DNA from 3 places in the Streptomyces sp. NBC_01471 genome. Region 3 is predicted to be linked to each of the others. Evidence: riboswitches for the same ligand, from Rfam matches in the RefSeq annotation. Region 3 holds a riboswitch; each other region holds the start of a gene.
What was found. A riboswitch is a leader RNA that binds a small molecule or an ion and turns the genes downstream of it on or off. The one in region 3 is predicted to bind cobalamin.

Region 1 (2,256 bases), 2.0 Mb from region 3:
GAAGAGGGCGACGATGAGATAGCCCACGTTCCCGAGGTCGAGGCCCGCTATCCAGTCGGTGACCGCGTCCTGGAGGTCGAGCTTGTCGTGCAGCACGCTGATCAGTTCGATCGTGCCGATGAGGAACGCGACGGCGATCGACAGGCCCGTGATGGCGAGGTTGTAGAACACCTTGCGCACCGGGTTGGAGAAGGCCCACTGGTACGCGAAGTTCATGAAGGTGCCGTCGAGCGTGTCGAAGAGGCTCATTCCGGCCGCGAACAGCAGCGGCAGGCAGAGGACGGCGTACCAGGGCAGGCCCGCGGCGGCGCCGCTGCCCGCCATCACCATGAGGGCGACCTCGGTGGCGGTGTCGAAGCCCAGGCCGAAGAGGAAGCCCAGCGGGTACATCTGGCCCGGCCTGGTGATGGACTTGGTGAAGCGGCCGAGGATGCGGTTCATGAACCCGCGCGAGTTCAGGTGCGATTCGAGTTCGGCCTCGTCGTAGCGTCCCGCGCGCATCTCCTTGAAGACCCGCAGAATGCCCACGAGGGCAACCAGGTTGAGCGCCGCGATGAGGTACAGGAAGGAGCCGGAGACGCTCGTGCCGACGACGCCCAGCACCTGGTGCGCGTCCGAGCCCTCGTTCATGAGGACCCCGGCGAGCCGGGCTCCTCCGGCGACCAGCGCCGCCATGGCCACCACCACACTGGAGTGCCCCAGCGCGAACCAGAAGCCCACCGAGACCGGGCGTTTCCCGTCGGCCATGAGTTTGCGTGTGGTGTTGTCGATGGCGGCGATATGGTCGGCGTCGAAGGCGTGCCGCATCCCGAGTGTGTACGCGGTGATGCCGAGACCGACCCCGAACGCCTTGGATCCGACCTCGTAGTGGCCTGGCTCGACCAGCAGGAACAGCACGCCGAACGCAACGGCGTGGAGGGCGGCTATCACCCCCAGGAGCCCGGCGGTACGTACGGTGTCCTCGCGCCGCCAGGCGAACGCGGCGGAATCGGGCAGGGTCATGCGGGTCACGCTCCAGCACCTCGTGGATCACTTCGTGAGATGGCGTGGCCGGTCTCCAGGCTGACGGGCTCGCTGATGCCCGCCACCGGCCCTGCCTTGCCGGCCGCGCACGCGGCCAGTGGCTGCGACGGGACGGCGACCCCCCGATCACAGTGGTGAGGGCCGCTCCGGTCCGAGGCCCCGAGGGGGCTTTCACCGGTCTTCCCGAACACCACGGCTCACTCACACCAGGGTTCTGGCCGCCGGTGGCGGCAACCGCCCCACCTGGGCAGGTATCGGATCTCACACCCACCGGCGGCCGGGTGGTCCGCTGCCGCACACCGGTGCCGGGAGAGCCGGGCTCCCCCCGTCGCACCAGCGGCAGCGGACCACCGCGAGGAGACCGCGCCGGTCAGTCCTCGCCCTCCAGATTCCCTTCGGTCTCCAGGTACACCTGGCGCAGCGCTTCGAGCGTCGCGGGGTCGGGCTCTGCCCACATACCGCGGGACTCCGCCTCCAGGAGGCGTTCCGCGATCCCGTGCAGGGCCCAGGGGTTGGCCTGCTGGAGGAAGTCGCGGTTGACCGGGTCGAGTACGTACGTCTCGGTGAGCTTGTCGTACATCCAGTCGGCGACGACACCGGTGGTGGCGTCGTACCCGAAGAGGTAGTCGACGGTGGCGGCGAGTTCGAAGGCGCCCTTGTAACCGTGGCGGCGCATCGCCTCGATCCAGCGGGGGTTGACCACCCGCGCGCGGAAGACCCGTGAGGTCTCCTCGACGAGCGTGCGGGTGCGGACGGTCTCGGGGCGGGTGGAGTCTCCGATGTACGCCTCCGGGGCGCTCCCGCGCAGGGCCCGGACGGTGGCGACCATGCCGCCGTGGTACTGGAAGTAGTCGTCGGAGTCCGCGATGTCGTGCTCGCGGGTGTCCGTGTTCTTCGCGGCGACGGTGATCCGCTTGTACGCCGTCTCCATCTCGGCGCGGGCCGGGCGGCCGTCCAGTTCCCGGCCGTAGGCGTAGCCGCCCCACACCGTGTACACCTCGGCGAGATCCGCGTCGGTGCGCCAGTCGCGGCTGTCGATGAGCTGGAGGATTCCGGCACCGTAGGTACCCGGCCGCGAGCCGAAGATCCGGGTGGTGGCCCGGCGTTCGTCGCCGTGCTCGGCGAGGTCGGCCCGGGTGTGGGCGCGTACGTAGTTCTGCCCGTCGGGCTCGTCGAGGGATGCGGCCAGCCGTACCGCGTCGTCCAGGAGGCCGATGGTGTGCGGGAAGGCGT
Region 2 (2,256 bases), 3.5 Mb from region 3:
GGGCGGTCGGCATGGTGTACGGCACACTCGCCGCGTACGGCGTGGCGAGCCCGACGCAGGCGCACTTCGGCGGCTCCTCCAAGGAGATCCCGGGCATCGGCCAGATCGGCTACATCGGTCTGACCGCGTTCGTGCTGAACGTCGTCGTGACGCTGGTGCTCACCGTCGTGCTCAACGCGGTGAAGGCGCCCGCCGGAATCGACGAGACCTCCCCGGAGGACTACACGGCCGACGCCGGTGACGAGGGCGTCGAGGTGGAGCTCCCGTCGGCCACGGCAGGCGCCCCCGCCGGCCACTGAGCCCACCCGCTCCACCAGGGCCGCCGCGTCTCCGTTCCCGGGAGACGCGGCGGCCCTCGCCGTGCGCGCGGTCCTGTGACGTCGTCTCGCGGCCCGCCCCGGCCACCCCGCCCGCACGGGCCGGGGCCCGCGCGATCTGCTCCCGGCCGGGCTTCGCAGGGACGCCTGAGAGGGCCTGGGAGCCACTCCCGGGGCGGCGTACGCCGACGTACGGGCTGCCCCTCCGGCGATCCATTTCGCCCGCACGACACAACATATGGGGGGTGCTTTCCGACGGGCACCCCACATGTATGCTCATGCTCGCTGTCGCCGCAGGGGAATCCGGTGCGAATCCGGAACTGTCCCGCAACGGTGTGATCAGTGCGCTTTCGCGCACCGTGGAGTCCGAGGACCTGCCGACGGCGCATCCGGCTCGACCGAACCGGATGGGAAACGTCCGGGCCTCGCGGTTGGGCCTGCGGATGCTGTGCGGTGTGCTGCTCTGCTGTGCCCGTACGCACCCGTGCCCCCGCCGGCCCCAGCCGAGCGAGGGAGAGCGCACCGTGACCATCGCGCCCACCGCACCTGTCTCCGAGCAGGTGGCGGATGCCCCGGGAACCGTACTGCTGCGGACCCTGACCGACCTCACCGCCGATCTCACCGACACCGACCCGGGCCGGGTCGCCGCTGCCGCCCTGCGCGGACGCAACGCCGCGTCGGACGAGGCCGAGCTGCGGGAGCTGGCCACCGAGGCGGCCGCGGGTCTCATCTCCGAGGACCCCGCGTACTCGCGGCTGGCCGCCAGGCTGCTCACCCGCACCATCGCGGACGAGGCGGCGGGACAGGGCGCGGTGTCGTTCTCCTCGTCGGTCGCCGTCGGACACCGCGAGGGCCTGATCGCCGACCGCACGGCCGCGTTCGTGAAGCTCCACTCGGCCCGGCTCGACGCGACCATCGACACCGAAGCCGACGACCGCTTCGGATACTTCGGGCTGCGCACCCTCTACAGCCGCTACCTGCTGCGCCACCCGATCACCCGCCAGGTGATCGAGACCCCCCAGCACTTCATGCTCCGGGTCGCCTGCGGCCTGGCCGCCGACGAATCGGCCGGCGCCCTGGCGGAGGTCGGCTCGCTGTACGGGCTGATGAGCCGCCTCGACTATCTGCCCTCGTCCCCCACTCTCTTCAACTCGGGCACCCGGCACCCGCAGATGTCCTCCTGCTATCTGCTGGACTCGCCGCTCGACCAGCTGGACTCGATCTACGGGCGCTACCACGAGGTGGCGCGCCTGTCGAAGCACGCGGGCGGCATCGGTCTCTCGTACTCCCGCATCCGCTCCCGCGGTTCGCTGATCCGCGGCACCAACGGGCACTCCAACGGCATCGTCCCCTTCCTCAAGACCCTCGACGCCTCGGTCGCGGCGGTGAACCAGGGCGGCCGGCGCAAGGGCGCCGCAGCCGTCTACCTGGAGACCTGGCACTCGGACATCGAGGAGTTCCTGGAGCTGCGCGACAACACCGGTGAGGACGCCCGGCGTACGCACAACCTCAACCTGGCCCACTGGGTGCCCGACGAGTTCATGCGCCGGGTCGACACGGACGGCACCTGGTCGCTGTTCTCGCCCGCCGATGTACCGGAGCTGACCGATCTGTGGGGCGACGCCTTCGACGCCGCGTACCGCAAGGCGGAGGCCGACGGGCTGGCCAGGAAGACCATCCCGGCGCGGGAGCTGTACGGGCGGATGATGCGCACCCTCGCACAGACCGGCCAGGGCTGGATGACCTTCAAGGACGCGTCGAACCGTACGGCCAACCAGACCGCCGAGCCCGGCTCCGTCGTCCACTCGTCGAACCTGTGCACCGAGATCCTGGAGGTGACGGACGACGGCGAGACCGCCGTCTGCAACCTGGGCTCGGTCAACGTCGGCGCGTTCGTCTCCGGCGGCTCGCTCGACTGGGAGCGCCTCGACGCGACCGT
Region 3 (2,256 bases):
GGCTCGATGACCGTCGAGGAGATCGTCACCGAGCGCCAGAAGCTCGCCACCGAGGTGCTGGAGACCTCCAAGACGGAGATGGCCAAGATCGGCCTGATCGTGGACTCGCTCCAGATCCAGTCCATCGACGACGGCGAGACCGGCTACATCTCGGCGATGTCCGCCCCGCACACGGCGGCCATCCAGCGGCAGGCGCAGATCGCCCAGGCCCAGGCCACCCAGGCTTCCGTCGAGGCGCAGCAGGAAGCCACCCGTAACCAGGCCGAGTACGCGCGGCAGACCGCCGTCGTGCAGGCGCAGTACTCGGCCGAGGTGGACCGGGCGCAGGCCGAGGCAGCCCAGGCGGGTCCGCTGGCCCAGGCGCACGCGCAGCAGGAGGTGCTCGCGGCCCAGACCGAACTGGCCGAGCGCGCCGCCCAGTTGCGCCAGCAGCAGCTCGTCGCCGAGATCGTGAAGCCCGCCGAGGCGGACGCGGAGCGGATCAGGGTGCTGGCCGTGGCCGAGGCCGAGCGGATGAAGATCCAGGCCGCGGCGGCCGCCTCCTACGACCGGGTGGCGCTCGACCGGATGCTGATCGACCAGCTCCCGCAGATCGTCAAGGAGGCCGCGTCCGGTCTCGCGGGCGCCAATGTCAACGTGCTCAACGGCGCGGACGGCCTGGGCGAGATCGCGGCCGGTCTGGTGGGCCAGGGTCTGACGATCCTCGACTCGGTACGGAAGAACCTGGGCGCGCAGGACGACGACGCCCACCAGGGCGGCCGGGGCGCGGAGATCCAGCGCTACCTCGGCGGGAAGTCCGGCAACGACAACGGCGACAACGGCCCGATCGACATCAAGTAGGCGACCGGCAGGACCCTGCGGCCCGGGCCGTACGGAGCGGCAACGGACGGCGGCGCACCGGATCCAGTGGTGCGCCGCCGTCCGTTGCCGTCCGTCGTCGTGCCCGGAGGTGCGGCCGTGCCCCGCCCCCGGAGCCGCTCCCGGCGTGGCCGGTACAGTGGGAAGGTCGTCATCACACCCGCACGGGGAGAAGCCGGTGCAATCCCGGCGCTGACCCCGCAACCGTAACCACCTCCGGTGGTGAGCCGGACCGCCCTGTACGGAAGTGACCGGCTCGTGCCACCGGAAGCCTCCGGTGGCCGGCACCGTCGAGGTATACGGAGCCGGAGCCCCGGTGCCTGAGTGGGCCCGTGTCCCGGCTTCCCCGCAGGAGAGGCCCCGCCCGCCATGACCCTTCGCCGCAGCGCCACCGCGCTGGCCGCATCCGCCATACTCTGCGCGGCCGCTGCCCCGACGGCCTTCGCCGACTCCGCCTCGCCGTCGGCCTCGGCGTCCCCGGTGCTCCCCTCCGGCCTGTACGGCAAGACGGACCCCAAGTACGACGGGGTCTGGCGGCAGTCCCTCGCGCTGATCGCGCAGGACGCCACCGGGGTCCGCCCCGCCGCGAAGGCCGTCGACTGGCTGACCGGCCAGCAGTGCGCCGACGGCGCCTTCACCTCCTTCCGCGCCGACGTGACGAAGCCGTGCGACGGGAAGGAACTCCTGGACACCAACGCCACCGCGGCCGCCGTCCAGGCGCTGAAGGCGCTCGGCGGGCACGACGCCGCCGTGAAGAAGGGCGCCGGCTGGCTGAAGTCGGTGGCGGGCAAGGACGGCGGCTGGAGCTACAACCCGGGCGGCGCGAGCGACGCGAACTCCACGTCGGTGGTGATCGGCGCGCTCGCCGCGGCCGGGGAGCCGACGGCGAAGGCGGAGAAGATGCTGGTCTCGCTCTCGCTCCCGTGCGACGCCAAGGAGGGCGGCGGCGGCTTCGCGTACCAGCCCGACAAGAAGTCGGGGAAGCTGTTCGCGAACGCCGACGCGACGGGCGCCGCCGTGCTGGGCACCCTGGGCTCCGGCCTGGCACCGCGCCCCGGCGGCAAGGACGTCGGCGGCACCGGCTGCCTGAACGCCTCTTCGCCCGCCCAGGCCGCGCACAACGGCGCCACCTACCTCGCCGGGGCGACCGCGGGGAAGGCCTATCTCAAGTCCGCGATGCCGGGCGCCGAGGACCAGCCCGACTACGGCAACACCGCCGACGCGGTGACCGCGCTCGGCGCCGACGGCCTCACCGCGCAGGCCAGGCAGCCGCTCGCGTGGCTGGAGCAGCACGCGGCGGGATGGGCCCGGCAGAGCGGCCCCGCCGCATACGCCCAGCTGATCTTCGCGGCCCGGGCGAACGGGGTCGACCCGCACGACTTCGGCGGCGCGGACCTG

Region 1: it holds a riboswitch for cobalamin, as region 3 does, so the genes downstream of both, OG285_RS35290 (HoxN/HupN/NixA family nickel/cobalt transporter) here and OG285_RS26165 (prenyltransferase/squalene oxidase repeat-containing protein) in region 3, are expected to answer to the same signal.
Region 2: it holds a riboswitch for cobalamin, as region 3 does, so the genes downstream of both, OG285_RS10195 (ribonucleoside-diphosphate reductase subunit alpha) here and OG285_RS26165 (prenyltransferase/squalene oxidase repeat-containing protein) in region 3, are expected to answer to the same signal.

Annotation. Positions count from the first base shown of each region.
Region 1 is NZ_CP109450.1:7,801,473-7,803,728, reverse strand. Features, by position in the region: gene OG285_RS35290 (HoxN/HupN/NixA family nickel/cobalt transporter) at 1-1,002, opposite strand, end outside; cobalamin riboswitch at 1,031-1,233, opposite strand; gene cobN (cobaltochelatase subunit CobN) at 1,394-2,256, opposite strand, start outside.
Region 2 is NZ_CP109450.1:2,375,536-2,377,791, forward strand. Features, by position in the region: gene mctP (monocarboxylate uptake permease MctP) at 1-299, shown strand, start outside; cobalamin riboswitch at 583-714, shown strand; gene OG285_RS10195 (ribonucleoside-diphosphate reductase subunit alpha) at 842-2,256, shown strand, end outside.
Region 3 is NZ_CP109450.1:5,839,413-5,841,668, reverse strand. Features, by position in the region: gene OG285_RS26170 (flotillin family protein) at 1-840, shown strand, start outside; cobalamin riboswitch at 987-1,113, shown strand; gene OG285_RS26165 (prenyltransferase/squalene oxidase repeat-containing protein) at 1,228-2,256, shown strand, end outside.